Regions from separate parts of the Halomonas sp. IOP_6 genome, predicted to be linked through region 2. Evidence: riboswitches for the same ligand, from Rfam matches in the RefSeq annotation. Region 2 holds a riboswitch; each other region holds the start of a gene.

Region 1 (10,078 bases), on a different contig from region 2:
TGTTTTTGCTGCGCTTCAATCTAATGGCAAAAGGCCCGCTGTTTCTGTTTGGCGCGAATGGTGTGTTGACGCTAAGCATATTGCTGCACTTTGCTAGCTACCCTGGTGTTGATTTAAGCGATCTATTGGCGAGTAATATTATGGCTAGCCTGCTGGCGGTATTTATCGCCATGTTGATGCATACGCTATTTCCCGATATTGATCCCCGCCAGCCACCACCGCGCAGTGCAAAGCCCGCAGCTCAAATTCGCCATGAAACATTGATGGGCGGCATTACGGCCACGCTCTCGTTTGTAGTGTTCCAAATGTTTGACCTCAGAGATTCACTGTCAGCGCAAATGGCCACCATTCTGATTCTGTTTGCTTTAGGTTATTCCGGCGCTCGAGTGTCGGCAGGTAAGCGAGCAATCGGCACGCTACTGGGCTGTAATCTGGCGCTGGCAATGCAGCTATTGCTTTACACCCAAAGCCATCATTTTTTGCTGGTGATTTTGCTCTATTGGCTTGGACTAATGCTGTTTGCTAGAGAACATATTTTGGAAGGTGGCGGCTCAGGCATTGGCTTTGGAGGGCTGACAACGTTGGGTATTCTCTTTGGACAATCGTTAGGCCCGCAGCAAGACCTTGTTTATAGTGCGCTTTATCGGTTCTCTTCGATGAGCGTTGCGCTCGTGGGCACCTTGTTGGTCATGGCTTGTTTACACTGTTTGCTAAATTGCTGGCAGCCAACGCGCCTGCCTAAAAGTAATTGAGGTAACTTTTCTAACAAAGGCTACGCTAAGGAAGGTGTCGCCATTCGAAGTGAGTATTCACTTAGTGAGCGGCATCATCCCCACTAACGGATTAGAGGTGTTCGTCATGGCAAGTGGCAAAGAAGATAAAGTGAAAGGTACTGTCAATAAGGCCGCCGGAAAAGTGAAGGAAGCAGCTGGCAAAGTAACCGGAAGTAGTAAAACAGAAGCTAAGGGTAAAGCCCAACAAGTAAAGGGCGAACTGCAGAAAGGTAAAGGTAAGGCCAAGGAGAAGGCTAAGAAATAGCGTCTAGCCTGGGCATTTCAATGCCAACAGAGGTCAATAACCTCTGTTGGCTTTTAGGTGGTAACTCAGTAGTGGCCAAGCAGCTTCCACCATAAACCACCAACGATTACCCAAATGAGCAGGTTCACCACGCTCATAATGAAACCTGCTTTCCACCACTCTCCCAGCGTTAGGTAGCCTGAGCCAAAGATGACTGGTGAAGTGCCTGTGGCGTAATGGGTTAAGGTCATCATAATCGAAGATGTGGCCGCCATAATCAGCACAAAAGGCATAGGTGGGGCGCCGAGACTTAAGCCAACGGTGAGAAATGCTGCCATCATCGCGGTGATGTGTGCAGTCGTGCTGGCAAAAAAGTAGTGGGTATAAAGAAAGGTGAGTACCAGAAGTGCAGAGGCTCCCGCCCAACCAATCCCCATCGTGGTAATCCAGCTCTGCATATTCGCTGAAAACCAACTAATTAGGCCTGTTTCGTTAAGTTGGCTAGCCATCATGATAAGAGCACCAAACCACAGCAGCGTATCCCACGCATTTTTTTCTTTCAGCACATCTTCCCAGGTCAAAACCCCTGTTAGCAGTAGTAGCGATAAGCCAATAAACGCAGACGTTGTGGTGTTAAGCGTGACCGCATCCCCCAGGAAAATCGCTGGGATATCCGCCCAAAGCAAAAGCAGCACTAAGAAAACGAGCAACATGATGCCTTCGTTTCGGCTTAGCTTTCCTAGTTCGGCAAGTTTGTCTCTCGCCAACTGGGTGGCATTCGGGGTTTCTTTAATTTCCGGCGGGTAAAGCAAGTACAGAATGTACGGCATCGCCAGGATGGCGACCAAGCCCGGCAGCAGCATGGCGACCGCCCAGGTTAACCAACTCAGCTGTATTTCTGCTCCAGTGGCGGACGAGATAAGTTGAACGGTTAATGGGTTAGGGGCGGTGGCAGTGATGAACATAGCCGAGGTGATGGGGTTGCTGTGGTAATTCACCAGCGCTAGATATTTGCCGATTTTACCAGACGTGTTGTCTTCAGGGTGTGAGTCAAAGCTGTGAGCGATAGAGCGCATAATGGGGTGGATAATACCGCCACCTCGCGCCGTATTACTTGGGGTAACTGGCGCAATTGTTAGCTCTGAAAAGGCGAGGCCATAGCCGATCCCCAGCGTACGTTTGCCAAAAATCGAGATGAAGTAGTAGCCAATACGTGCACCCAGACCAGTTTTAATCAACCCACGTGAAATCATGATCGCAATGGCAATTAACCAGATAAGTGGGTTGGCATAACTGCTTAAGGCGACATTGATGGCCTCACCTGGCGTGTCGCCGGTAACACCACTTGCCGCGACAATAGAAATCGCAATCACAGAGATCGCCCCAATAGGCATGGCTTTGCCGATGATAGCGACAATAGTGCCGACAAATATTGCCAGCATAAGCCAAGCGTTTGGTGTCAGCCCTTCTGGCAAAGGAATTACCAGCCAAATCAATAGTGTGGTGGCCACAGCAATTGCGGTCGACCAGGGTTTGAAAGGTAGTGTGAGCATAATGGATACCTATAAATTAAAAAAGCAGCAGCTAGCGGTACACTTGGTATAAATAAGATAGCGCGGTAAATGCTATTTAAGTCTATATATATCTAATGTATCTCTCATTGTTCCACGTCAATTGCTGTTCCTTAATCCAGTGGGCTCAATAGTGATGGGGTATCACTCACTTCAATAGGAGCCGTTCCATGCCTACTATGATGAAAGCCGCTATTTTTGTTGAGCCTGGCCGCATTGAGATTGACGACAAGCCCATTCCCGAGATTGGCCCCAATGATGCGCTGATGCGTGTCACCACTACCACAATCTGCGGCACCGATATTCATATCCTCAAGGGTGAATATCCCGTTGAGCGAGGCTTAACCATCGGCCATGAGCCGGTGGGCGTGATTGAAAAGTTGGGCGCCAACGTAAAGGGCTACCAAGAGGGCCAGCGCGTCATCGCCGGTGCGATTTGCCCGAGCTTCACCTCTTATGCCTGCCAAGATGGTTGCTCCTCGCAAGATGGTGGCCACCACAGCCACGGTTATAAACCAATGGGCGGCTGGCGCTTTGGCAATACCATCGACGGTGCCCAGGCGGAGTACTTATTGGTGCCTGATGCCCAGGCCAATCTCTCGCCCGTGCCAGACGGCCTAACCGACGAACAAGTGCTGATGTGCCCCGATATCATGTCGACCGGCTTTGCGGGTGCCGAAAAAGCGGGAATCAATATTGGCGACACGGTGGTGGTGTTCGCGCAAGGCCCGATTGGACTGTGTGCGACAGCAGGTGCGCGGTTACGTGGGGCGGGGATGATTATTGCTGTCGACGGTGTCGATGAACGTTTGGCAATGGCCAAGCAGATGGGCGCCGATGTCACCCTAGATTTTCGTCAGGTTGATGTCGTCGAGGAGGTTCTAAAGCTGACCGGCGGGCGCGGTGTGGACGCCGCGATTGAAGCACTCGGCCTGCAGCAAACCTTTGAATCGGCATTGCGGGTGTTAAAGCCCGGCGGCACGCTATCAAGCCTTGGCGTTTACTCTGAAGACCTGACCATACCGCTGAGTGCTTTCTGTGCGGGCCTGGGTGACCACAAGATCATCACGTCACTTTGCCCTGGCGGCAAAGAGCGCATGCGCAGACTGATGAGCATTATTGCCGCAGGGCGACTGGATCTTGGCCCCATGGTGACCCACCGCTACGCCCTGGAAAACATCGTTGATGCTTACGATCTGTTTTCCCATCAGCGCGACGGCGTGTTGAAAGTGGCCCTTGAGGTCTCATAGTGTTCCTTTAACACTCAAGGGGCCACGTTAGTCAGCGAGACGTTTCAGCAAGGTGCTACTTTACACCTCCTGATACAGCTCGCTGCCTTCGCGGCGGAACTTCTCCGCTTGCTCCTGCATGCCACGTTTGACTGCCTCGGAATCACTTTCAGCGGTATTTTCCGGCGCGCGGTCCCGATAGGTATCGCGTACTTCCTGGCTGATCTTCATGGAGCAGAACTTCGGCCCACACATGGAGCAGAAGTGCGCCACTTTGGCGGAGTCTTTCGGCAGGGTTTCGTCGTGGAATTCACGGGCGGTGTCCGGGTCTAGCCCCAGGTTGAACTGGTCTTCCCAGCGGAATTCAAAGCGTGCCTTGGAAAGCGCATTATCACGGCGCTGGGCGGCCGGGTGTCCCTTGGCCAAATCCGCTGCGTGGGCAGCAATCTTGTAGGTGATGATGCCGGTTTTCACGTCATCTTTATTCGGCAGACCCAAATGCTCTTTCGGCGTGACATAGCAAAGCATCGCACAGCCAAACCAGCCGATCATCGCCGCGCCAATACCGGAGGTGATGTGGTCATAGCCGGGGGCGATATCGGTGGTCAGTGGGCCGAGGGTATAGAAAGGTGCCTCATGACACGCCTCGAGTTGCTTATCCATGTTCTCTTTAATCAAGTGCATGGGCACATGGCCAGGGCCTTCGATCATCACCTGAACGTCGTGTTTCCAGGCAATCTTTGTTAACTCACCCAGGGTCTCCAGTTCAGCGAACTGCGCTTCGTCGTTGGCATCGGCGACTGAGCCGGGGCGCAGGCCATCGCCCAGAGAAAACGCTACGTCGTACTGCTTGCAGATCTCACAAATCTCTTCGAAGTGGGTATACAGGAAACTTTCCTGGTGATGGTACAGACACCATTTGGCCATAATAGAACCGCCCCGGCTGACAATACCGGTCACCCGGTTGGCGGTTAGTGGCACATAGCGCAGCAGCACACCCGCGTGAATGGTGAAGTAATCCACGCCCTGTTCAGCTTGTTCAATCAAGGTGTCGCGGAACACTTCCCAGGTCAGGTTTTCGGCAATGCCGTTGACCTTCTCAAGCGCTTGATAGATCGGCACTGTACCAATCGGCACCGGCGAGTTGCGGATAATCCACTCACGGGTCTCGTGAATGTTCTGGCCAGTGGAAAGGTCCATGATGGTGTCCGATCCCCAGCGGATACCCCAGGTCATTTTGTCGACTTCTTCTTCAATCGACGAGGTAACTGCCGAGTTACCCAGGTTGCCGTTAATCTTGACCAGGAAGTTACGGCCAATAATCATCGGCTCGGATTCTGGGTGGTTGATATTGTTGGGGATAATTGCGCGCCCTCGGGCGACTTCGTCGCGCACAAATTCCGGCGTGATCTCTTCTGGCAGTTTTGCTCCAAAGCTCTGGCCAGGATGTTGGTGACCAAGAATACGCTCAACTTCAGCGGTGCCTAATGTTTGGCGGCGCTGGTTTTCGCGAATGGCAATAAATTCCATTTCAGGGGTAATAATGCCCTGGCGCGCATAGTGCAGTTGGGTGACATTCTTACCTGGTTTTGCCCGGCGCGGGGTGCGCGTTAAATCAAAACGCAACTGAGCAAGCGTGGGGTCGTTAGCGCGGCGATTGCCGTACTCACTGGTGGGGCCGTCAAGGAACTCGGTATCGTTGCGCTCTTCAATCCAGGCGCGGCGCAGGGCGGGTAGGCCTTTGCGTAAATCGTTGTTGGCGGCTGGGTCGGTGTAAGGGCCAGAGGTGTCGTACACCAGCAGCGGCGGGTTCTCTTCATCAATGCTGCTGGTTTTAGTGGGCGACAAGGTGATTTCCCGAAACGGCACGCGGATATCGGGCCGTGAGCCTTCAACGTACACCTTGCGCGATGCGGGCAGCGGCTGAATGGCAGCGGCATCGACCTGGGCAGTTTCCGCTAAAAAGTGGCTGGTTTTACTTTTTGAGGTCTCAGTTTTTACAGTTTTAGTTTCTAAAGTCTTCGTCATGACGGTCGTCTTCCTTCGTTGTTGATTATGGTTATTGTGTTGGCTTAATGGGTGCGACTTTTGTCTGTTAGATCGCTGTCTATCAGATCCAGACCCATCTGCCAGAAATCGATTTCCAGTCGCGTGGCGTCGCGGAAGATCTTGCTTAGCTCGGCAAAGCGGGCGGGGGTAACATCGGCAAGGCGGGCGTTGAGCCACTCAAGCTCAGCCTGCATGGCGGCCTGAAACTCCTGGCTTTCGTACATCGCTATCCAGGCATCAAAAGGGTTTTGGCTGCCGCGTAGGGTAGAAGGCTGAGCGTTCAGCCAGTTAGCGATTTCGCCGTAGCCCACTAAGCAAGGAGCCAGCGCTACATGTAAATCGAGCAGGTCGCCGCGATTGCCGGTGTCTAATACGTAGCGGGTATACGCCAGGGTAGCCCTGGCTTCGGGCAGCTCCTCCAGCTCTTGCTCGGAAATTCCCCACTCTTGGCAAAAGCCCACGTGCAGACCCAACTCCACATCCACAATAGCTTTTAAACCTTCATGGGCTTGGCGCAGATCAGCCAGCGTAGGGCTTTTATAGGCGGCCAACGCGTAGGCGCGGGCGAAGTGAATCAAAAACAGGTAATCCTGTTTCAAATAGTGGCGAAAGGATGCTTCTGGCAGCGTGGCGGTACCCAGCTGGCGGACAAAATCGTGCTCAATATAGGCGCGCCAGTCGTCATGGCAGGCATTAGTAAGATCAGCAAAGCGGTAGCCCATGGTGCCTCCGGTAGTAATGATCCGGAGGGCGAGCGATTGAGATCGAGTGAATGGCGCTGAAGGTGGCGTGCGATCGTGAGAAAGAGCTAGCCAAGGCCATCGCTTGATCCCTACGCCGGTACCCGCGCTCGTCATAGGAGCAGCGCATTAGCCGGATCAGGTTCAGCGGGACCAGCGCTTTGGCAGTATCAAGTGGATACGCCCTGCGCCATCTCAGCCGGATTCACCGGCACCCCGTCAAGCAGTTAGTGCCAAGCAGTCTAGGAGGACGAGAGAAGAGATGCAAGGGGGATAGTGAGTGAATAGTAGGCTTCTTAGAAACGTTGATGTACTTGGCTAACCTAACGCCGCCACGCGTCTCTCGATTGCTAGACACTCTAAAAATTACTGCACTTCATGGCCTGATAGGGCGGCAGGGGGCCGTAAGTTGTGAAATCGAATGAAAAAGCGAATTTAGTAACAATAGGTTTTCTCAGTACGGAGGCTATAGCGCTTGACCCTTAGGGTCGCCTTGACGTGTTCCACCAGTTTCATAAGAGATATCTTCAGATACTGTTCATGAGCACAGAATTATTGAGCAGGGAAAAACACGCAAGCACGCGAATTTTGGATAGGCTGCCAAAATTGGCTTTGCTCTCTTGGGAATCAATGGGGTAGAGTCAAATTGGGTGGCTGCAAAACCCCAATGAATGTGCCGTCGCGCGTTTATTGGGGTTTTGTAGCGGGGTGTATAATCACTGTTAGCTTTTCAGAGGATTCTTCCTAGTCCAGTCTTCGTAGATGGATTCTATCCATCTACGTGTGAGTTAGTAGGCTACTTTGGCGATCATGTTTTGTGGTACAAGGTTTGAGACCCGTTAAGACTATAAAAGCTTATTTTTAAATTTTCAGGGGGCTCATGTTAGAGCTTTCTCCTCCTTGTTGCATGTGACAAACTTTAGAATATTTATTCTTGAGGATAGAAGGTCAAATAATGAAAATACAATGTTTAGACCCACTAGGGATAAACGGCTATGAAAGAGAAGCGAACGAAAGGCTTGAGGCTACTTTACCTAACAATTGGAAAGGTTATTCATCCCTAGAGATGAGGGGAAGAAAAAGTGGAGAATTTGAAGGCGATTTAATTCTCGTAACCCATGACCGAATAATAAACGTTGAGTTTAAAAAGTGGTCAGGGAAAATCTTTTCTAAAAATGGCAAGTGGGTAGTACAGTTTCCTGATGGGCGAGAAGAACATCGAAGTAATGGTGTGCGCCAAGCTAGAAGGTCGGCTCAAGTATTAGCGACTAAATTAAAAGAGCGCTTAAGTAACAGGTTTGTACCTTGGGTTGATCATTGTGTGGTCTTATGTGGAACCGCTGGTAAAGAGGACCTACATTCTGATGAAAAAGACTATGTGTTCACGTTAGAGGAGTTCTCTAAAATAGGCGAAGAAAAAGTCTATAAGAAGTATTTTAAAAATGATGTATCATGGATGGTAAAGCGAAAAGAGGATGCTCCTAATAAAAACTTAAAACAATGGGATAAAATATTTTCTAGTAATAGTGCCGATTTTAAAGCAAAAAATTACTCAGCTAATAATTATGTCTTACAAGGCCAACCTCTATTCCAGCATAGAGATGGATTGTATTCTGAATACCACAGCCAACGTTCTGATAATCATAATTATAAAGCGCTGATGCGTAGATGGAATTTCACCTCTCCTTGTATCGTTGAGCATGCTAGAACTCCAGAACAAAGATCTTTAATAGCTCACAGAGAAAGTGATGTACTTGGCTACATAGCAAGCCAAGATGAAGAACTTAAGGATACATATCTTCGATTAGAGTATATACCTAGCGAGTTATCTTCTGATTTTGTTGAATTGTATGAATGGCCAAATAAAAAAGAACGCCTAGATACATTTGTGAGAAAGAACAGTGCAAAGCTTACTGAAGAAAATAGGCTCAACCTAATTCAAGCTCTCGTAAGTCGTTTAGCTAGCCTTCATGATATTGACGTAGCACACCGCGACCTCGGCAATCACAGTATCTGGGTATCTTTACCAAGTAAGGTTGTATTGTCTAATTTCCTAACGGCAACCTATCCAGACCCGAAAAATAAAACAGTGTCTAACATTCGTAAAATTCTTCAGCACAACCAGATTGCAACACCTGAAGAGTTGTACGATGATTCTGACGGTACACATTTTACTCGTGATGTATATTTAGCTACAGCTGCATGTCACTATATTGCGTTCGGCAAGCCGCCTGTAAAAGAAGATGGCATTTACCTCTGGGAACCAATTAAAGATAATTCAATATGCCAACTGCTCGGAAAATGGTTTGAAAGGGGGTTAGAGCTTGAAGCTTCTGCTCGTTTTAAAGATCTGCGAGAAGCTCTTACTGAGCTTAATAAACTATTGAATGTAGGTGAGTCTGATGGTGAAGATAAACTAGGCCTGTTAGCAAACTTTCACTCTTCAAAAAATATCTATGTTGATTTTGGAGGCACTAGCCCGGTAAGGATTGACGGGACATTCAATTTCTTAAAAGCTATCGATGATTCATTTGGCCTGAAAGCTTGGTTTGGGGTGAGCGACGTGTCAGCTGATGGTGGTGTTAATAGTCAGCTACTGTCATTTTTTAATAGGTTAGAGATTAGAAAAAATGCAGATATAAAGTGTCTACCCAAAATTTTTGACTATGGCTTAAACCCACAAATGACCTGTGCCTTTTTCCAGTTTGAATGGATAAAAGGCAGCACCTGGAAGCAGTTTGTTGAGTCTCAACAAATTGATGATCCTACTTTACAGATCAAGCAGCTACTATCGTCACTAATTGAATTGCATTCAGAAAATATTCATCATGGTGATATACACCCCGAGAATATCATTGTCAGTGACAACGGTTTGGTGTTTATCGATATCATCGAACTAGATGAGAGTAGATATACGCCTACTTACTCTCCTGATAATCACGAAAATATTCCTACGGCAAGTATAGATCGTTACGCTGTTGTGAAGATAATTAGTGAATTGGCAGTATTTAAGCAGTTAACTCATTTGAATAAATATGTAAATCAACTGTGCGAACTACCTGAAATATCAAGCCAAGAAATTATAAAGCTGCATGATGAGTTAGAGGGCATTATTAGTCCCCCACCTCTCAAACTAGTAAATACTTTTAAGATTTATCATAAAAACCTTCAGAATAGGCAGAGCGGGTTTTTGTCTGATGATGGTAAGTACTACCTAGATCTAGAAATAAATAAGGGAAATAACGGTGATTTAGTTTCTGTTCGAATCACAGGCGTGAAACATCGCTTGAGTATGCTTATTCATCCAGAAAAGAAATTTATTGTTTCAGCTAAATTTGATGAGATTAAACACAACGATTTCATCAGTAACAAGAAAAGATCAACCTTCGAGCTAAGTGGAGATATTCATTTTTGCGAGTCTGAGGGTGAAAGCTCTGAAGTTTTTTTTGATGAAATACTTGAAAGCCCGGTA
Region 2 (10,078 bases):
AACATCGTTGAAGCGGATGCTGAGTTTTTCTCTGACGCCATTGCACAGTGGGAAAACATCTGGGCGCCTAAGGCACCTATGTTAGAAACGTTACGCGCCGAAGCTGACCGGTTACGTGACGAGTAATATGCTGCAACGTTTTTCATCAGGGCTTGCACGCTGTGAAGAGATTGCCGCCGCTGCTTTAGCAGCGGCGGTTACCTGTCTGATTCTCACCAATATTGCGTTTCGCGCGCTAGGTAGTCCGCTTTACTGGATTAGCGAGCTGGCAATTTATGCCATGATCTGGATGACCTTTTTGATAGCCGCCACGGTGTTTAAACGCCGCCAGGGGATAGCGGTCACGTTGCTGAGTGATCTGCTACCGCAAACCGGCCGGAAACTGATAGGTATCTGGGTAGATGCCATGGTGCTGTTATTTGCTCTGCTGTTAGCGTGGCTTTGTTGGCGTTGGTATCAGCCCCTTGCACTGGTGCAAGCGGGGTTTGATACCCGTGCTTTTCAAGGGCAAACATTCAATTTTATTTACGCTGAAAACACCTCCACTCTTGGCATTAAAAAATTCTGGGCGTGGTTAATTGTGCCGTGGTTTGCATTTTCCCTTAGCCTGCATGGCTGGACAAATCTTATCCAGTCACTCAAACAGTGGCGAACCCCGACCCAAGCACCCACTGCCAAAACGCTACGCTAATCCTGCTTACCCTATTGACGGTCCGTTTATGACGATTGCTGTTTTTTTGCTGCTGTTGCTCGGCGCTGTGCCAATTGCGCTAGTACTGGCATTGACTGCCATGTGGTATATCCAGATGTCAGGCAATACGGTGTTGTTTGATTCGTATCCACAGCAGCTGTTTAGCGCCATTGAAAGCTATGGATTGCTGGCGATTCCGTTATTTATGTTGGCGGGCGAATTAATGAATGAAGGCGGTTTAACTCGCCGTTTAATTGCTCTAGCGCGCATTTTAGTAGGAGGGTTTCGCGGTGGTCTCGCCTATATCAATTTAGTCGCCAACATGATGATGGCGGCGATTATTGGTTCGGCGGCCTCGCAAATTGCCATTATGTCCCGGGCGATGGTGCCAGCGATGGAGCAGGAGGGCTACGATAAGCCCTACAGTGCGGCGATTACCGCCGCGGGTGGGCTACTGTCGCCGATTATTCCGCCGTCCATGCTGTTTGTGTTGTTTGGCGTCATGGCCCAAGTGCCTATTGCAGAAATGTTTATTGCGGGGTTGCTGCCGGGGCTGCTCTTGGGAACAAGCTTTTTTATAGTGATTGCCTTGGTAGGCTTGGTTCAGCAATACCCTAAAGGCCAGTGGCCTACTCGCTCTCAGGCACTTCATGACCTGCTTTGGGGGCTACCAGCACTGCTCATTCCTGTGATCATTATTGGTGGCATCCTATGGGGGGTTGCCACGCCAACCGAGTCGGCTGCGCTGGCCTCTCTAGTGGCTTTAATCATGGGTCGCTTTGTGTACGGTGATTTGCGTTTACGTCAGTTACCCCAGGTGCTAACGCGCACGGCGATTAATGCGGGGTTGGTCATCATGCTGATTGCCGCCGCTGGTGTGTTTGGCTGGGTGGTGATTTATGAGCAGCTTCCGCAGATGGCCGCCGCATGGATTGCCGCGTTGACCAGCGACCCCTTCGTGTTCTTGCTACTGGTGATTGGCGCACTGCTGTTAGTGGGAATGGTGATTGATGGCATTGCTGCGCTAATCTTAGTGGTGCCGATTTTAATGCCCATTGCCCAAAGCCAGTTCGCTATTAGCCCCTATCAGTTTGGTGTGGTGGTGTGTTTAACCCTGGTGATGGGGTTGTTAACGCCTCCCGTAGGGGCAGGGCTGTTTATCGCTTCCTCAATGACGGGTGCGCCGCCGCTTAAAATATTTCGCTCGCTGCTGCCGTTTTTGCTAGCAACGTTAGTGACCCTTGTTCTTCTCGCCTGGTTGCCGTGGTTAACCAACGGGCTTATCCAGCGTTAATCGGCATCACATCCATTCCAATCTCTAAACTGATGTTCTCCTCGGCGTTTATGATGCCTTTTAATGGCGGAACATCAGTCCCTGGCTGCTTACTCAGCGCCGAGTTGGCTAACTCTTTATCAAGTGGCTAATTGACGTTTACGTCAACTTGCTGATATACCCTAGAGTTCATCTTTGCGTCTCATAACAAACACAACGTTGAGGAAGGAAGTCATGTCCGTTCGTGAAATCCCTATGTATATCGATGGCCAGCCAGTCATGTCACAAAGCCAGGATTGGCGTGATGTGGTCAACCCTGCGACTCAGGAAGTGGTTGCCCGCGTACCATTCTGTACCGCCGAAGAGGTGGAACGTGCGATTGCCAGCGCTAAAACAGCTTTTAAAGGGTGGCGTAAAGTGCCGCTTGGCAAGCGCATGCGCATCATGCTGAAACTTCAGGCACTGATACGCGAAAATACTGCTGAATTAGCCGCGCTAATTACCGAAGAGCACGGTAAAACCCTGCCTGACGCTGAAGGTGAAGTAGGGCGCGGTTTAGAAGTCGTTGAGCACGCTTGTTCAATTACGTCGCTGCAGTTGGGTGAACTGGCGGAAAACGCCGCGAATGAAGTCGATGTTTACACTATGCACCAGCCGTTGGGCGTTGGCGCAGGTATTACCGCCTTCAACTTCCCGATTATGCTGCCCTGTTTTATGTTCCCGCTTGCCATCGCAACGGGAAATACCTTTGTCCTGAAACCGTCTGAGCAAGACCCCAGTTCCACCATGCGGCTGGTTGAACTTGCCCATGAGGCGGGCGTTCCAGCCGGCGTTCTAAACGTGGTTCACGGCGGTCCTGATGTTGCCAACCAAATCGCCGACCATCAGGATATTAAAGCGCTTTCGTTTATTGGCTCGACCCATGTGGGCTCCTTGCTTTACAACCGTGCCGCCGCCGCTGGAAAGCGTATGCAGTCGATGATGGGAGCTAAAAACCACTGCGTTGTTATGCCGGATGCCAACCGCAGTCAGGCGATTGATAGCCTACTCGGCTCGGCGTTTGGTGCTGCTGGCCAGCGCTGCATGGCTAACTCGGTTGTCGTGCTAGTCGGTGAAGCGCGAGAGTGGCTGAAAGATATTGAGGAAGGCGCGCGCAGCATGAAAGTTGGCCCTGGCACTCAGCGCGATGCAGACCTAGGGCCGCTTGTCTCACCACAAGCGAAAGAGCGCGTTGAACGCCTGATTTCAGCGGGTGAGAAAGAGGGTGCTAAGCTGCTGGTGGACGGCCGTGATTGCACGGTAGAGGGCTATCCAAACGGCAACTTTGTTGGCCCAACTCTGTTTGCCGATGTGACCGCTGATATGACGGTGTACCGGGAAGAAATTTTTGGCCCCGTGCTATGCGTGATCAGTGTGGAGACGCTGGATGACGCGATTGCGTTTATCAACGCTAACCCTAACGGTAACGGTACGTCGATCTTTACTAACTCAGGCTGGGTAGCACGGCGCTTTGAAACCGATATCGACGTAGGCCAGATTGGTATCAACGTGCCGATCCCTGTACCCGTCGCGTACTTCAGTTTTACGGGTTCGCGAGCTTCCAAGCTTGGCGACTTGGGGCCGAATGGCAAGCAGGCAATTACCTTCTGGACGCAGACCAAAACGGTCACTGCCCGCTGGTTTGAGCCAGAAAATGTATCTAGCGGTATTAATAGCACTATTTCGTTGAGTTAATTGCACCATGAAAAAGCCCCGCGATAAGCGGGGCTTTTAACGTTTCGGCTTAAGTATCCTGAAATAACGGCAGACTTCTTTTTAGGAGTTGGCCGATAGGGCCAAGCTGACTGGCGTGCATAACGAGAATGGTGGGAGTGGCAGTTTGCGTTTTTGCGTTGTGAGGAACTATGTGAGGAACTAGCAGCGCAAATTCACCTTCTTCGAGATGAAATTCATGCAGCTCACGCAGGCCATCAGGCGTTTCACACTGAGAGCAGCGGTAGTTATCATCTTCGCCATAAACTAAGCGATGATACATTTTGAAGAGCGTATAAATGGCTAAACCACCTTTCAAAGCAGGCCAGCGGGCAGGTGTGCTGCGCAGCGTGTCAGAAACGATGATGCCATCGGCTTCTGCGCTGGCGAATACGCTAGCTAGTGGTGCTGAGATGAGCGACGTGCTAGCGCTTAACGATGTCTCGTGTTCTTGAGGGTTCGAGGAGACCTCGTTAACCACTCGGTGGAAATCATCTAAAGAGGCAAGCGGGAAGTCCTTGTGCTTTAGATCACTTGGCTCGAAGCCGCCGTTTTCCCAGCCATGGATAACCCGGAGGGTGGCACGCGCGTGATGCATAGGCAGGGCAAGAAGGGTGTGCAGCATTACCCGGATATGAAGCTGACGCTCATCGGTGTCGTTTTTAAATGCGCAATAAGGGTCGGCAAAAAGAGTATGCAAGCGCCCAGGCGTATGCTCTTTGGCTTCGGAATAATGCATTTTGGTGTCCCTGTTAATTGCCGTTTGATGTATTTACTGCACGGCTTATAGGTCATTGAATAGTTGAGAGTATGGACAGCGTTAGCCGCGATTGAAAGTCACTTTGTTTAGTGTTTTGTTACCGAATCGCGTTATCCAAAAACATAATTGTTTAATCAAAACAAAAATTTAAAGCTCAATCAGGAAGTGAGGTGTAACGATGACTAATCGACTTAGCCGTTTCCGTGTACCAGAAACGCTGGATGAACTGCCTGACGATATTCGCGATGCAATATTAAAAGTGCAAAGCAAGGCGGGATTCGTGCCCAATGTATTCTTAATGCTAGCGCATCGCCCTGAGGAGTTCCGCGCTTTTTTTGCTTATCACGATGCTTTGATGGAGCGTGAATCCGACACGCTGACTAAAGCTGAGAAAGAGATGATTGTTGTGGCTACCAGTGCTCGCAATCGTTGCCTCTATTGTGTTGTTGCCCATGGCGCGCTATTGAGAATTTATAGTAAAGACCCTTTAGTCGCTGACAATGTCGCTATCAATCATCTGGCGGCAGGGCTAAGCGAACGCCATCGAGTAATGCTGGACTTTGCATTGCACTGCGGGATTGAGGTTGGGGAGTTCTCTGCCGCGTGGCAAACAACATTAGAGAAAGTAGGTTTTACGCTAGAGGACTGTTGGGATATTGGCGCCATTGCTGCTTTTTTCGGCATGTCGAATCGGTTAGTGACCATGACGGGTACGCCCCCCAATGAGGAGTTTTATTTGATGGGACGCCTACCGCGTTAGTAGGATAAAGACGCACATCTAGGCGTGACTCGCGGATAAATTTTACTAACGCCCAGCCTTTACTAACGAGCCGCTTTCGCCGAGGATAGCGTCTCCATTCACTGTCGCCAGGGGAGCCCGCAGCTGTTGGGCTGAGAATGCGCACTGCGCAGACCCTGGAACCTGATCCGGTTCATACCGGCGGAGGAAGTGCGACATGCCTTACCTAACGTCAGCCGTACTTGGTACGGCGCTATTCTGTTTTGCTTTTCTGGGCCTGCGTGCACGTCATGTGCAGGGGTCGCTTGATGACTATGTCACAGCAAGAAACTCGCAAACCGCTTCCACACTTGGATTCTCCTTTTTAGCCTCGGGAATGGGCGCCTGGATTCTGTTTGCGCCGCCTGAAATTGGTGCCTTTGTTGGTCCTTTAGCGTTGGCAGGCTATGCCATTGGCTCTGCGCTGCCGTTTATCGTGTTGGGGTTGTACGGACCAAAAATTCGTCGTGCATTGCCAGAAGGCAGAAGCATCGCCGAATTCGCCCACGCCTGTTACGGCAAGGGGGTGCGTCATTGGGTGCTACTGGTATCCGTAGCCTACATGGGCTGTTTTTTAGCAGCGGAACTGACGGCGATAGGTGCTATTACCGCGCTACTTTCCGATGTACCACCTGCACTAGTGATTATTGGCGTTGCGCTCACTACCTTGGTGTATACGGTGATTGGTGGGTTGCGCGCAAGTCTCGCAACGGATCGCTGGCAGGCATGGCTTTTACTAGCCCTGTTATTAGCCGTAGGTAGCGTTGCGATTTGGCGGCTACCAACCATGCCGAATGATGCAGTCATGCCCTCTATTCCTATTGCAAGTGCGCTCAGTGTTGCCCTGACGCTCGTGATTGCGGTGACCGCCGCCAATCTTTTTCACCAGGGCTATTGGCAGCGTGTATGGGCTGCCCAAGATGACCAGAGCTTAGGTCGTGGCGCTTGGCTAGGCGGCGGTCTGACCGTACTGGTTGTGATGGTGATCGGCGGTGTCGGCATCATGGCCGCCATGAGCGGTGTTGCTTTGGGAGAACCACCTATTCCTTTCTTTGCGCTGTTAACAGATGCGCCTGCCTGGGTGGCGTTACCTGCATTGGTGTTGGCAGTCACGCTAGTGACCTCAAGTGTTGATACGCTGCAAAACGGTATAGCGTCGGTGATAGTAGGGCGTGGCGGTGAACGACATGCAACATCTTTAACGACCGCACGTTGGATAACGGTCGCAATGATGGTGCCGGTGGTATTTATTGCCCTGCAAGGATTGTCAGTTCTACGGCTCTTCTTGATAGCCGACTTGCTTTGCGCTGCCATCGTGGTGCCTGTGCTGCTTGGCCTGTGGCAACGTATGACGCCAGTTGCGGCGATTGGTGGCGGTATCGCTGGGTTAGTAGGGGCAATACTGCCGGGATGGCTAAGCCAGGGAAGCATCGCAGCTGGCATCATGGCGGCTACCTTTCCAGGCAGTATCCCAACGTTGGGGCCTTTTCTAGGGGCGTTGCTGGCGTCTATTGTCGTCAGCGTTACAATGGCATATCTGCCTAATCGACGAAGCGTTAGGCCGTAACGTTAAGCCGTGAGCCAACTTAACAGGGACGATCATGATTCGCAGCCTACTAACGACGTCAGAAGGCGATGTGCGCGAAGGCGATGAACGCCTAATCGATGACTGGCAAGCGATGCCTGGCAGCCACCTATGGATAGACATGAAAGGTGAGCCTGAGGAGCGTGAACGCCAGCTATTGGAGCGTTTTGATTGTCATCCAATGGCAATTCAAGATGCCCACAAAGAGCGCCATCCGCCGAAAATTGAAGAGTTTGAACACCATACCCTGATTATTTACCGAGGTATTTCGTCGTTTGATGCTCAGCTAAACTTTGTGCCTCAGCAGGTGTGCCTCTTTATTGGCGAGCGTTTTCTAATCACGCTGCACGCCGGTGAGGCGCTTAGTATTGAACGACTCTTTAATGAGCACGGGAAAACGCTGCTGGCGCTATCTCCCGAGCGTGTCGCACTGAAAATTATGTACACTTCGGCAGGCTTCTATATCGATAGCTTACTGGAGTTTGAGAGCGAGCTAAGCGATATAGAAGATGAGCTTTTGGAAGATGGTAACGATGTGCTGATGCGGAAAATCACCGCCTATCGTTCACGATTAGTAAAGATGCGCCGTGTTTTTAGCTACCACAAAGGCATTACCCAAGAGCTTACTGCCTATGACTATGCCCATCTGCCTCGCGGAGAAAGTGAAACGCTGCATGCCATCACGGATGTAGAGGAGCGCTTTGAGCGCCTATATACACTGACACAAATGTATTACGACATTTGCGGTGATCTCATTGATGGTTACATCTCGATTTCCTCTCACCAGCTAAATATCACCATGCGGGTATTAACGGTGATTACTGCCATATTTGTGCCGCTGACGTTTATTGCCGGTATTTACGGCATGAACTTTGAGTATATGCCAGAGCTGCGCTATCAGTATGGATACTTTTTTGTTTGGGGAGCCATGCTGGGTATCGGTGGTAGTTTAATCTGGCTATTTAAACGCAAAAACTGGTTTTAAACCGAGCTGGTTTTAAACTGGGTCAGATGGTCGCCATCGGCGAAAAGTTGATAGTTCGCCATGTGATTTGAGCGCTAGTGTGGCATCCTCGCAGTCGACCAATGACCTGCAAATAACCTGAGAGCCACTTTTATGACGATCATGATTATTGGCCTGCTGATTTTTCTTGGCAGCCATTCTGTGAGTATCTTTGCTGAAGACTGGCGTCAGCGACAGATTGTTAAACACGGCGAAAACACCTGGAAGATAGCGTACTCCGTAGTGTCAGTGATTGGACTGGCAATTGCTATTTACGGTTTTGGCCAAATGCGCCTAGACCCTATCTACGTTTGGTTTCCCCCCATGGGCTTACGCCATGCGGTAGCACTACTGATGGTGCCTGCCTTTATTATGCTGGTGGCAGCCTATGTGCCGCGTAATGCTATCAAAGCGAAGCTTGGTCATCCGATGATGTTGGCCGTAAAAATTTGGGCATTTTCACACTTATTGGCTAATGGACGACTTGGCGATATCATCTTTTTCGCAGCATTTTTGGTGTGGGCTATTCTGGCCTTTAAGGCAGCCAAAAAGCGTGATCGCCTGCAGCCCGTTAACCCAGTGCCAACCTCGGCTCCCGCAACAATAGCCACCGTCGTTATTGGCTTGATAGCGTATGTTTTATTCGCACTTTATCTGCATACATTAGTTATTGGCGTGCCTGTTTTTAGCTAGAAATTATTAATAAACATTAACGGCGTCAATGGCTTATATTCGTTGACGCCGTTTTTGTTTTTAACTCTTTAGTAATAGCAAAAGTTTGTTATTGTCAGCTAGGTTCATCCAACGTTTCACAGGGGAGAAATTTATGGCCGAAGCTGTACCTCAAGTACCGAAAACGATGTCTGCCATGTTGTTAACAGGCCATGGTGATGTAGATAAATTGCAGTATCGGCAGGATGTTATTACCCCTAAACCAGGGGCGGGGCAAGTGCTGGTTCAGGTAACGGCAACGGCCAAAAATAATACTGACCGAAAAGCGCGTGAAGGACTTTACCCTACGAAAGGGAAAGAGGAGGTCACATCGTTTGCGATGGGAGGCTCGCCCACACTGACGTTTCCTCGTATTCAAGGGGCTGATATTGCTGGACGCGTGGTGGCAGTAGGCGAGGGCGTGGATGCTGCTCGTATTGGAGAACGAGGCCTGCTCGATTTTAATATTTATGCTGATAAGCGTCGCGATATCAATCTGACGCCAGATTATTATGGCCACGGGGCTGATGGTGGCTATGCTGACTTTGTCGTAGTACCAGCCGATCAGTTTCATCATGTTCCCAACCCTGAACTGCACGATGCAGAGCTTGCTGCGATGGGGATGTGCTCGTATCAGACGGCTTATCACATGATGACGTCTGCCAACATTAGCGCGGGTGAACGTGTGCTAGTGACAGGCGCCAGTGGCGGTGTTGGAACGGCGTTAATTCAGCTTTGTCGGATCGTGGGCGCTATTCCTTACGCTGTCAGCCAGCCGGATAAAGCCGATGCGCTTCTGGCGTTGGGTGCAGAAGTAGTCATCGATCGGGGTGATTTATCGACATTTGTTGAGCGTGTATTGGCGACCACCGATGGTAAGCCGATTGATGCAGTGATGGACTTGGTCGGTGGCCAGATGACCGATCTGTTTATCGATACCATGATTGTTGATATGCAAGGCCGTAGCAGTTATCCGCGGCTTTCCATTGCAGGTGCAAGTGGTGGCAATATCAGCGAGATTATGTGGACTCGCGTCTACTTGTACCAAGTGCAGATTTTTGGTGTTTCCCATGGCACTCGCGAAGAGGCTGAACAACTGATCGAGTGGATTCGTAGTGCGGCGCTAAAACCAGTACTGCATGCGGCCTTTAAACTATCAGATCTACATAACGCTGAGCGCTACTTTGTAAACCGTGGCAGTAACTACTTGGGAAAAATAGTTATTGTTCCTGATGCGCAGTGGGAAACCCATGGTGCACCGTTTTCCCTCACCACCGCCTAGGAGCAATGTTAATGAAGAATCTGCATACGATTCAACTGATGGATACTCATGCCGGTGGTGATGTTAGCCGAATTGTGACGGGGGGTATCGACGTACTTCCTGGTGCCACGGTACGCCAACAAATGGAATTTCTGCGTGATGATGCCGATGGCTTGCGGCGGCTGCTGCTAGAAGAGCCGTATGGTATTCCGGAGATGTCGGTAGATCTGTTGGTGCCTTCCTCGCATCCAGACGCCGTCGCGG
Region 3 (10,078 bases), on a different contig from region 2:
AACGCTGCTTTCAGTGCCGTTGCTTGGCGAGCGAATCGATCCACCCGTATTAATAGCGTCGTTAGTTGGCTTTGCTGGCGTGCTGATTGTGGTTCGCCCCGGCGGTGATGCGTTCCAGCTTGGCACGCTAACCCTCTTGGGAGCGGCTTTCTTTTATGCACTGATGATGATTACTGCGCGGCGCTACGGTGCTAGGGAGCACCTGTGGGCAATGGTGTTCTACATGACGTTAGTGCCCTTTATCGTCACTGCTCTGAGTTTGCCCTGGGTTTGGCAAACCCCAGAGCCCTGGCACTGGCTTGGCTTTTTGGTCTCGGGTGTTTTGGGTATTGGCGCGACCGCGTTTATTACCCTGGCATTCCGCTTTGCCCCTGCCGCGATTGCTGCTCCATTTGATTACACCGCAATGCTGTGGGCGGTGCTGCTTGGCTGGTGGTTCTGGGGAGAGCTGCCAGATCTGTGGGTATGGGTGGGCAGTGTGCTGATTATGGGCAGCGGATTAGCAATTGCTTGCCATGACCGCCGTACGACGCTGAAACCCCGCCCAACGGCGTAAAACGCGGCTGTTATTCATCGTCATATGTGTCAAAAGAGGCTTGTGGTCGTTACTTTTTGATCTGGGTCAGCAAAGTAGATAGCTGAGCAAGACAGGCTGTTTGAGCTGGTTATAATCCGGCACTTTCATCACTGCGCACGCGCGCCATCGTCCTGATAACGGTGACTGTCTATGCAAGCTCCCGAATTACTCTCGCCTGCCGGTACCTTTAAAAATATGCGTTACGCGTTTGCTTATGGGGCAGATGCCGTTTATGCAGGTCAGCCGCGCTACTCTCTCCGGGTGCGTAACAACGATTTTAAAATCGATAATTTGCATCGTGGTATTGAGTACGCACATGCGCGAGGTAAGAAATTCTATGTTGCTTCCAACATTGCTCCGCACAACAGCAAGCTGACAACGTACCTACGGGATATGGAGCCTGTCATTGAGGCCGGACCCGATGCGTTGATCATGTCAGACCCGGGCCTGATTATGATGGTTCGCGATCGTTGGCCAGATCAAGAGATCCATCTGTCGGTGCAGTCCAATGTCGTCAATTGGGCCGCCGCTCAATTCTGGCAGCGCCAAGGTATTCGCCGCATTATTTTGTCGCGGGAACTATCCCTTGAAGAGATTGGCGAAATACGCGCAGAGTGCCCAGGTTTAGAGATCGAAACATTCGTTCATGGTGCGCTATGTATTGCCTACTCAGGACGCTGTCTGCTGTCTGGCTATTTTAATCACCGCGACCCCAACCAAGGCACCTGCACGAATGCCTGTCGTTGGAAATATAACACCATAGCAGCCACTCAAGATGATACGGGTGACCTGTTGCCAGCTCAGCACGTCGCTGAAACGGCGGTGGCCGACCAGGACGAGCTCTCAGCGCTGATCGAGGATGTCACTCGCCCTGGCAAGCTGATGCCTGTGTATGAAGATGAGCATGGCACCTACATTATGAATTCCAAGGATTTGCGTGCAGTACAGCACGTGGCGCGACTGACAGAAATGGGAGTAGCATCGCTTAAGATCGAAGGGCGGACAAAGTCTCATTACTACGTCGCACGGACCGCACAGGTTTACCGCCGCGCCATCGATGACGCCGTTGCTGGCCGCCCCTTTAATATGGGATTAATGGATGAGCTGGAGAACTTAGCGAACAGAGGGTATACCGAAGGCTTCTATCGTCGCCATGTTCACGATGAATTTCAAAGTTATCAGCAGGGTAGCTCCATCGGTGTGCACCAACAGTTTGTCGGTGAAGTGCTGGGCTACGATCCTGTTCGTGGCTGGTTAGACATCGAGGTCAAAAACCGCTTTGAAGTGAGGGATAGCATGGAGCTCATGTTGCCAAGTGGCAATCACCGCTTCGTGCTTGAACACATGGAGAACGTTCGCGGCGAAGCCCAGCGCGCTGCACCTGGCTCAGGGCACCGAGTTCGCCTCCCCGTGCCAGGTGTTAGCATTAGCCCGGAACAGAGTGAATTTGCGCTTTTAATGCGCGATCTGGGGTCGCCCAGAAAAAACCAATCCGTATCATTAGGTACTGCTATTAGCTAAACGCGTAGACATCCATCGCCAGTACGCCATGTTCCACGCTGTGGTGTAACTGAGTTCCATCTCCGCCTGCCCCCATGGCCACCAGTAAGGGCTGGAAGTGTTCTGGGGTCGGGTGGTTTTCCAGCGCTTTTGGAGCACGCTCCCAGTGAAGTAATGCCTGGCGATCATTGTCTTCAATATGTTCGCTAACCCACTGGGCAAACTCATCTACCCAGGCGGGGGTGGGGCTCCCTTGGGGCAGGGTTTCATATAAGTTATGGGTCAGGCTGCCCGAGCCAATAATCAGAACCCCTTCTTTTCGCAAGGCTGATAGGCGCTCGCCGAGCGTGACTAGCGCGTCATTTTCCCAGCGCACAGGTAGCGACAGGGAAACGACCGGTACATTGGCCTCTGGAAACATCAGCGAGAGTGGTACCCAGGCGCCGTGATCAAGGCCGCGCTCTACGCGTTCGGCGCCCAATAGCACTGCAATTTGTTCAGCCAATTCAGGGTTGCCAGGGGCCGGATACTGGCACTCGAAAAGAGCTTGTGGAAACCCGCCAAAATCATGAATCGTCTCTGGTTGTGCGCTAGTACTGACCTTGAGCGTAAGACTCTCCCAGTGGGCTGATACGACGACCACCGCACGAGGGGAGAGGCGCTTCCCCAGTTCGCGTAGGAAAGCGTGGGCCGGCGTTTTATTCAGCGCCAGCATGGGGGAGCCATGAGAAATAAACAGGCTGGGTAGCATCTTAGTACCTCCGTTAGCCTATAGCGGGCCAATGATGCCCGCACAAGCCGAAGCCAATGCGGGCAGAGCGGTTAAGCGAATTTGCGGCTGACAACAGCGCTACCGCCACCTAGGCCTGCCTGTACCACCAGAGCAATCGTCCAGAAAATAGGGAATTCCCAGCCACCACCCGGGTTTGAGAACAGCCAGCCATTACCCAGGTGTACCGAGGCTGCACCTAGCAGCACGGGGACTAGAGCAAGGCTTACCCAACGAGTATAGATGCCCAGTAAAAGTGCTAGGCCACCACCTACTTCGGCAGCAATGGTTAAGTAAGCAAGAACACCCGGTAAGCCCAGGGATTCAAAATAGCTGACAGTGCCTGGCAGGGTGAAGACAAACACCTTAAGCAAGCCGTGAGCTAAGGCCATTACGCCTAAACTGATACGTAGCAAGGCGGTGGCATGGAGGGTGAGTGGTGAAGTATTAGTAGTGGTCATAGCCGTCTCTCTTAGTCGCGAGCATCACGTTGGATGCGATAGTGCCACTTTACAGATGAAAGCCACTGAGATAATCCACTGTTAATGCACTTCACTGTTGCGATAAAGGCGACAATCCGAGCTCAATTTCCCATACTGGTGGGTCACCCCACGCCGCCGCCAATAACTCAATAAAGCGCTCTACTTTGGCAGGTAAATAGCGTCGGGCTGGGTAAAGCGCATGGATGTCTAGCAAAGCCGGCGGTAAGTCCTGCAGAATCGGCACTAGGCGTCCGTTTGCAATGCTATCAGTCACTAAAAAGCTGGGCTGTTGCGCTATCCCTAAGCCTGCTTCAGCTGCATGCGTCAGCATATCGCCATTATTACTCTCTAGGGGACCAGAAATACTAAGTAGTTGATGACCAATCCGCCAATCGCCACTGTTTTGGCCGCTTCGGTAGCGAAGGCAGCGGTGAGATGCCAAGTCTTCACTATTCAGCGGCGTGCCATACTGGGCGAGGTAATCAGGTGATGCGCAAAACAGCATCCGGCACTGGGTGAGCCGTCGCGCCACTAAGCTAGAGTCGGGCAGGTTGCCAATACGAATGGCGACATCGTAGCCCTCTTCCAGCAAATCAACGCGGCGGTCGTTGAGATCCAAACGCACCTCAAGCCCAGGGTGCGTTTGCATAAACTGTGCAACCAGCGGTGAAAGATAGCGTGTGCCGAAGCTCATCGGGCCATTGATGCGCAACTGCCCGCTCACCGTACTGGTGCCACTGCCGATTTCTGCCGCTGCCTCGTCCAAAGCGATCAGAATGCTTTGCGCACGAACGAGATAGCGTTCTCCCGCTTCAGTGAGGTGCAGCCGCCGGGTGGTGCGCTGAATAAGCCGAGCGCCCAATGCCTCTTCAAGCGCCATCACTTGGCGAGATACCCGCGTGCGAGAAAGGTCTAGCGCCTCGGCCGCGCGGGTATAGCTACCCAGCTCAGCGACCTTTACAAACGCCGCGATATGGTCGAGCTGGGTCATTGCGCGTGGAATGCCTGTGCAGCCAGGCGGGGGTCTGGCTGACCACAAATAGCAGAAATAACCGCAACACCGTTTGCCCCAGCGGCTTTCACTTGAGCCATGTGTTCAGCTTTTAGTCCGCCAATCGCGACACTGGGAAGTTGGCAGGCATTGGCAAGCTGTGCCAGCCCATCAAAGCCAATTGGTTGGGCGTGGTCTTGTTTACTGTCCGTCGCAAACACGGGCCCTAAACCGACGTAATTGAGCAATTCGACAGGTGCCTCCTGAAGTTGGGCTAGGGTGTTAATCGAAAGCCCGATAATGGCGTGTTGGCCAAGAGTGGCTCGCGCTGCTTGAACAGCTGTGTCGCTTTGCCCGACATGTAAGCCATCCGCTTGGCTGGCGAACGCCACGTTCAGGCGATCATTAATGATCAGTGGAACGCCGCTACCTGCTAACATCGCTTTGAGACGTTTGGCCTGGGCGATCATATGCTCGTCACTAGCGTGTTTATCGCGTAGTTGCACCATGGTAATGCCGCCCTGCACAGCAGCTTCAACGGTTTTTTCCAGACCCATGCCAGCGCACAGACCAGCATCGGTGACTAAATAGAGTGAAAGATCAAACGGCATGCACCGCCTCCCATTGAGCAAGAGTCGAAAGGTCGTCAGGGGATAATTGATACAGCGCGTCCAATAGCGCCACCTGGAAACTGCCAGGGCCTTGAGCCTGCTCGCCTGCACGGCTTCCAGCGATGCTGAAACACGCCAAGGCGGCCAAGCTAGCCTCCAGCGGCTGCGCGCGGTTTGCGGCCACAAAGCTTGCCACCAGCGCACTCAATCCGCAGCCTAAGGTAGTCACTTTGGGCATCAGCGCGTGTCCTCCACTAAGGCGATAATGGACAGTGCCATCGGTAATGAAATCGGTCTCGCCAGTGACCGCCACTACGCAGCGATGTTGCTGGGCTAGCGCAATGGCAGCGGTGGTAGCTTCCTGAGTGCTAGTCGTCGCATCGACCCCACGCCCCTGGCTGGCTAATCCATTAAGTGCTTGAATTTCTGAGGCGTTGCCACGAATAACGCTAGGTTGGTAAGCCAGTAATGTCTCACAAAGGCGCTGGCGAAATGTGGTGGCGCCAACAGCCACAGGGTCAAGCACCCACGGAATATCGTTTTCATGAGCAGTGCGCGCGGCAATTACCATGGCGTCAGCCCAGGGAGAGGAAAGGGTGCCAATATTGATGGATAGCGCGCCAGAAATAGCCGTGAACTCAGCCACCTCTTCTTGAGCATGCAGCATGGCAGGGGAAGCACCTGTCGCCAATAGCAAATTAGCGGTGCTGTTCATCGCCACGTAGTTTGTAATGCAATGTACCAGCGGTGTGGTAGTGCGCAGATCGCTGAGATAATCGCCGAGTGGGCGTGAAGGCATAATATCCTCCCGGCTGGGAGGTGATGCAGCTGCATCACGACTCCCTACGCCGGTGTTATCCGGTTCAGGTTCAAAGGGTGCTTCTCAGCCCGTGAAGCATGGGCGCCCCTGTCGTGATGGTACTATCCTTGGCTTAGATCAATCTGTAAAGCCTGGGAAACGCTATGAGCAAATATCAACGAAACGAGATGCGTGTTCCGTAGGTGAGCATCTCATCAGGCGTTATCGCCTTACCCTCAACACCAATCATTTCATCGCCACACTGGTCGGCAAACGTAAGCACGCCATGAGTGAGGCCCAGCTGTCCAAGGGTGTCGCGAATCTCACCGGTGCCCAAAAACGTGCTGACATGCCCCTCAGCATTGGTTAAATCAGAAACACCGTTCGCGTGATGGAAGCGAACCTTATAGATACCATCCATTGATTCAACTTCCACAATCGGTGAAAAGCCATTGTGTATGGCATGGGCTAACTGCTTTAACGTTATGTGGTCACCGAGGGTCATATCAATCGCGGTCATGGAAAACTCCTGTGGGCGCCTCAAAGGTGGGGCATCGCTCATGTTGCGGGAACTGCTTTTTGTAAAGTTTATGAATAATAAGTGTAGGGGTTTTGTTTAGTATTGCCAGTGCGCTTAATGTGACGCTGCGTTAGTGAATCCTACATGCTTGTAAGGGCTGGTATTATGGCTCTAAAGCCCTCATGGTAAGCGGTAAGTGAGGCTCAATGGATTCAATGATCAGCATTAGCGACAGGAGAGCAAAATGAGTTTTCAAGGTGAACAACATTCCGGAGTCGCGCCCGTAGCGCCGCAAACCCAAGGGTTTCGCTTAAATCACACCATGCTGCGGGTGAAGGATCCCGAACGCGCGCTAGCGTTCTACTCTAAGGTTTTTGGAATGCAGGTGCTACGCCGACTGGATTTCGAAGAGATGCAGTTTTCGCTCTATTTCCTAGCCAATCTCGAAAGCAGCGATAACGTGCCAGAAGATACTCAAGCACGCACTGCCTGGACCTTCAGTCAGAAAGGCTTGCTGGAGTTGACGCATAACTGGGGCACAGAAGATCAGCAGGATTTTGCCTATCATGACGGTAACGCTGAGCCTCAAGGGTTTGGTCATATCTGCTTTAGTGTGCCTGACTTAGAAGCTGCTCAAGCATGGTTTGATGAGCATGAGGTGACGTTCATCAAGCGCGCGGACCAGGGCAAGATGAAAGACGTTATCTTTGTCAAAGATGCAGATGGCTACTGGATCGAAGTGATTCAGGCAGACCGTATGGCGGCCATGGGCGACTAATATGGCCCACTTGCTGTTTCGGCTAAGCCATGTGACCGATGAAGAGGCGTTGGAAGTACGCCAGTTGCTAGATGAGCAGGGCTTTGATGTCTATGAAACCCAGGCGGGCTTTTTTCGCCTGGGTGTCGATGCAATTTGGCTGCGTAACACTGCTCAGCGCGAGGCCGCTGAAGCGGCATTGGCGGCGTATCAGGAAAAGCGTCAAGCTAAAGCACGGCGAGAGCACGAAGAAGCGGTTGCCAGTGGCAATGCACCAACATTATGGCGGCGCTTCCTCGCCCACCCCGTGCAAGTCGTACTGGTAATCGTTGCCGTGGTGCTGATCGCCCTATTAACGCTGCTGCCGTTTATTGGCTTGGTAGGCTAGATTTGTAAACAGTTTTGTAGATTAGCTGGGTAGCTTAACAGTGGCTAAGTGCCCGCGTTTTAGATAAAGCTGCACGCCTTCATTACCCGCGCGTAACTGAGGTGCCGCACCTACTGGGTAGCGGCACCAGCTGCCGTTAGCATATTCCTGCTCATCACTGAGCAGAGAGCCTTCCAGCACAAACAGCTCTAAACCACCGGCAAGCGGTGGATAAGACACTAGTGTATCGGCTTCCCAGCGCTCTAGGCTGACCCGCTCTGGGCCATACTGTTTTGAACTATAGGTGTGCAGCATTTTGTAAGTAATACCTGGCCGTCGGTCTGGCTGCCAGGGCAGCCTATGGGCAGGCACGGCCAGTTGCAGAATATCGTTTTCATCAAACTGGTGTAGCTTCACCAGAATAAGTGCGCCCTCTTCGCCTATTTGCGGGGTATGACCAGTGCCAATCGGGTTGCGTAAGTAGCTGCCTGCCGGGTAACGGCCATGCTCATCGGCAAAGACACCTTTTAGCACTAAAATTTCTTCACCACCACCATGAGTATGGCGGTTGAACTGGCTGTTGGGCGCGTAGCGTACCAAGCTAGTGGCTCTGGCGACTTCGTCGCCAATGCGGTCTAGCATCATGCGCTCTACGCCCGCGCTGGGGGAGTCCACCCAATGGTACTGATCCGGCGTGACACTGGCAAAGTGGCTAAAATCGGCGTTCAGGCGCATGGTGTTGGCTCTTTGCAGGGGGGAATTTACAGAGATGAAAATTTACAGCAGTAGTGCAAGTCTCCCCATCCCTGGGACAAAATGCAACGCAAAAAAATACCGCCCTGCGGCGGTATTCAATAGTTAACTTTTTCGCTTAATGATCATGACCATGATGGTCGTGTTCATGAGCATGATCGTCATGACCCGGCTGAGCCAATGCTGAGTGCAGCACGTTCGCGTTATGACGCATCATGCCTAAGTAAGTGTTGGCTTCACCCTCACTCGCCAGCGCATCGGCATACAGTGTGCCAGCAATCGGCAGGCCAGTTTCTTCGGCAAGCTGGTTAATGATTGCTTGGTTGGTCATGTTCTCGTGGAACAGCGCCTGCACGTTTTCCTGTTCGATGACATCCACCAACGCGGCCATGCTGGCGCCGCTGGGGTCAGCCTCGGTAGAAAGGCCGACAGGGGAAAGAAAGTTCACCCCATAAGCGTTTGAGAAATAGCCAAACGAATCATGGCCGGTAATCACGCTGGCAGAAGCGGGAATATCGCTCAGCAAATCACGAATTTCATGATCAGCCTCGTCTATTGTCGCTAAATAGCGCTCAGCATTCGCTTGATAACTTTCAGCATTAGCACTGTCTGCTTCGATTAAGCCATCGCGAATATTGGTAACGTAGACCTTTGCCTGCTGTAGATCCTGCCATGCGTGAGGGTCGTCATCACCATGGTCATGTTCACTGTGATCGTGCTCGTCGTGCCCGTGGCCATGATCGTCGTGGCCATGGTCGTCGTGTCCATGATCGTCATGGCCGTGTTCTTCATGATCGTGTTTGGCAAAGGCGCGGGGTTGAATGCCGTTGGTTGCGGTGACCAGGGCACCCGTATAGTCGCTAGACTCAATCAAACGCTCCATCCAGCCCTCAAACAGCAGTCCGTTAAAGACCACCACATCTGCGCTGGCCAGCGCGCGGGCGTCGCCTGGGCTTGGCGAATAAACATGCGCATCGCCGTCAGGGCCGACAAGCGACGTTACGTCAACGTGCTCGCCGCCCACGTTTTCGACCATATCAGCCAAGATAGAGAAGCTGGTAACTACCTGAACACGGTCGTTAGCCATTGCTGCAGGCAATGCCAGCATGGCCGAAACACCCACCCACCAGCGCGATGAAGAGAAAAGCGACATATAACGCTCCTTCAAAAATAACAAAGAGTTATGACGACTGTTCAAGCGCCAGCGGCGTTGTCTTACGCCGCAGCTTAGCGGCTAAGCTGTGATAGCGGCCGAACAGTGCCGACAGTAGATAACCCACCCCAGCCAGCAGAATAATGCTCGGCCCTGACGGGGTATCAAGATGAAACGAAATCAATAGCCCGCCGGTACTGGCGATCATGGCCAATACCACGGCAATACCTATCAAGCCTTCCAGCCGCTTGCTCCAAAACCGCGCCGCAGTGGCAGGCAGCATCATTAAACCCACCGCCATTAACGTGCCCAAGGTTTGGAAACCCGCGGTTAAATTAAGCACCAATAGCCCTAAAAAAACGCTATGTACCCAACTGCTACGGCGGCTTTGCCCGCGTAAAAACAGCGGGTCTAAACACTCCACGACCAACGCGCGGAAAATGATCGCCAAAATAATCACAATCAGTGTGCTGATAGAGGCAATGAGCAGTAGCGCTGTGGAGTTAATCGCCAAAATTGAGCCGAACAGCACATGGGTTAAATCCACGCTGCTGCCACCCATAGAAATGAGTAATACTCCGGCTGCCAGCGAGATAATAAAAAAACTCGCCATAGCCGCATCTTCCCGCTGGCCGCCCATTTTCGACACTGCACCGGCAAGTAACGCCACCATCACGCCGAACAGAACGCCCCCGGCGCTCATTACCGGCAGAGAGAACCCTGCGAGTAAAAAGCCCAGCGCCACCCCAGGCAAAATAGCGTGCGCCATCGCATCGCCAATCAGGCTCATGCCCCGTAG

Evidence for each region. A riboswitch is a leader RNA that binds a small molecule or an ion and turns the genes downstream of it on or off. The one in region 2 is predicted to bind thiamine pyrophosphate.
Region 1: it holds a riboswitch for thiamine pyrophosphate, as region 2 does, so the genes downstream of both, tenA (thiaminase II) here and K7H08_RS06950 (sodium:solute symporter) in region 2, are expected to answer to the same signal.
Region 3: it holds a riboswitch for thiamine pyrophosphate, as region 2 does, so the genes downstream of both, thiM (hydroxyethylthiazole kinase) here and K7H08_RS06950 (sodium:solute symporter) in region 2, are expected to answer to the same signal.

What each region holds. Positions count from the first base shown of each region.
Region 1 is NZ_JAIRBO010000002.1:356,031-366,108, forward strand. Features, by position in the region: gene K7H08_RS05180 (DUF2955 domain-containing protein) at 1-752, shown strand, start outside; gene K7H08_RS05185 (CsbD family protein) at 859-1,038, shown strand; gene K7H08_RS05190 (DASS family sodium-coupled anion symporter) at 1,104-2,570, opposite strand; gene K7H08_RS05195 (NAD(P)-dependent alcohol dehydrogenase) at 2,759-3,838, shown strand; gene thiC (phosphomethylpyrimidine synthase ThiC) at 3,899-5,845, opposite strand; gene tenA (thiaminase II) at 5,890-6,588, opposite strand; TPP riboswitch at 6,679-6,835, opposite strand; gene K7H08_RS05210 (AAA domain-containing protein) at 7,562-10,078, shown strand, end outside.
Region 2 is NZ_JAIRBO010000003.1:156,270-166,347, reverse strand. Features, by position in the region: gene K7H08_RS06980 (TRAP transporter substrate-binding protein) at 1-126, shown strand, start outside; gene K7H08_RS06975 (TRAP transporter small permease) at 128-691, shown strand; gene K7H08_RS06970 (TRAP transporter large permease) at 720-1,985, shown strand; gene K7H08_RS06965 (CoA-acylating methylmalonate-semialdehyde dehydrogenase) at 2,199-3,698, shown strand; gene K7H08_RS06960 (hypothetical protein) at 3,748-4,455, opposite strand; gene K7H08_RS06955 (peroxidase-related enzyme) at 4,655-5,236, shown strand; TPP riboswitch at 5,336-5,443, shown strand; gene K7H08_RS06950 (sodium:solute symporter) at 5,433-6,821, shown strand; gene corA (magnesium/cobalt transporter CorA) at 6,856-7,824, shown strand; gene K7H08_RS06940 (NnrU family protein) at 7,957-8,535, shown strand; gene K7H08_RS06935 (alcohol dehydrogenase catalytic domain-containing protein) at 8,669-9,835, shown strand; gene K7H08_RS06930 (proline racemase family protein) at 9,847-10,078, shown strand, end outside.
Region 3 is NZ_JAIRBO010000006.1:131,324-141,401, forward strand. Features, by position in the region: gene K7H08_RS12670 (DMT family transporter) at 1-556, shown strand, start outside; gene trhP (prephenate-dependent tRNA uridine(34) hydroxylase TrhP) at 728-2,098, shown strand; gene K7H08_RS12680 (DODA-type extradiol aromatic ring-opening family dioxygenase) at 2,091-2,828, opposite strand; gene K7H08_RS12685 (DoxX family protein) at 2,900-3,307, opposite strand; gene K7H08_RS12690 (LysR family transcriptional regulator) at 3,399-4,319, opposite strand; gene thiE (thiamine phosphate synthase) at 4,316-4,930, opposite strand; gene thiM (hydroxyethylthiazole kinase) at 4,920-5,729, opposite strand; TPP riboswitch at 5,754-5,849, opposite strand; gene K7H08_RS12705 (hypothetical protein) at 5,905-6,249, opposite strand; gene gloA (lactoylglutathione lyase) at 6,494-7,027, shown strand; gene K7H08_RS12715 (DUF6164 family protein) at 7,029-7,394, shown strand; gene K7H08_RS12720 (cupin domain-containing protein) at 7,416-8,108, opposite strand; gene K7H08_RS12725 (metal ABC transporter solute-binding protein, Zn/Mn family) at 8,245-9,279, opposite strand; gene K7H08_RS12730 (metal ABC transporter permease) at 9,308-10,078, opposite strand, start outside.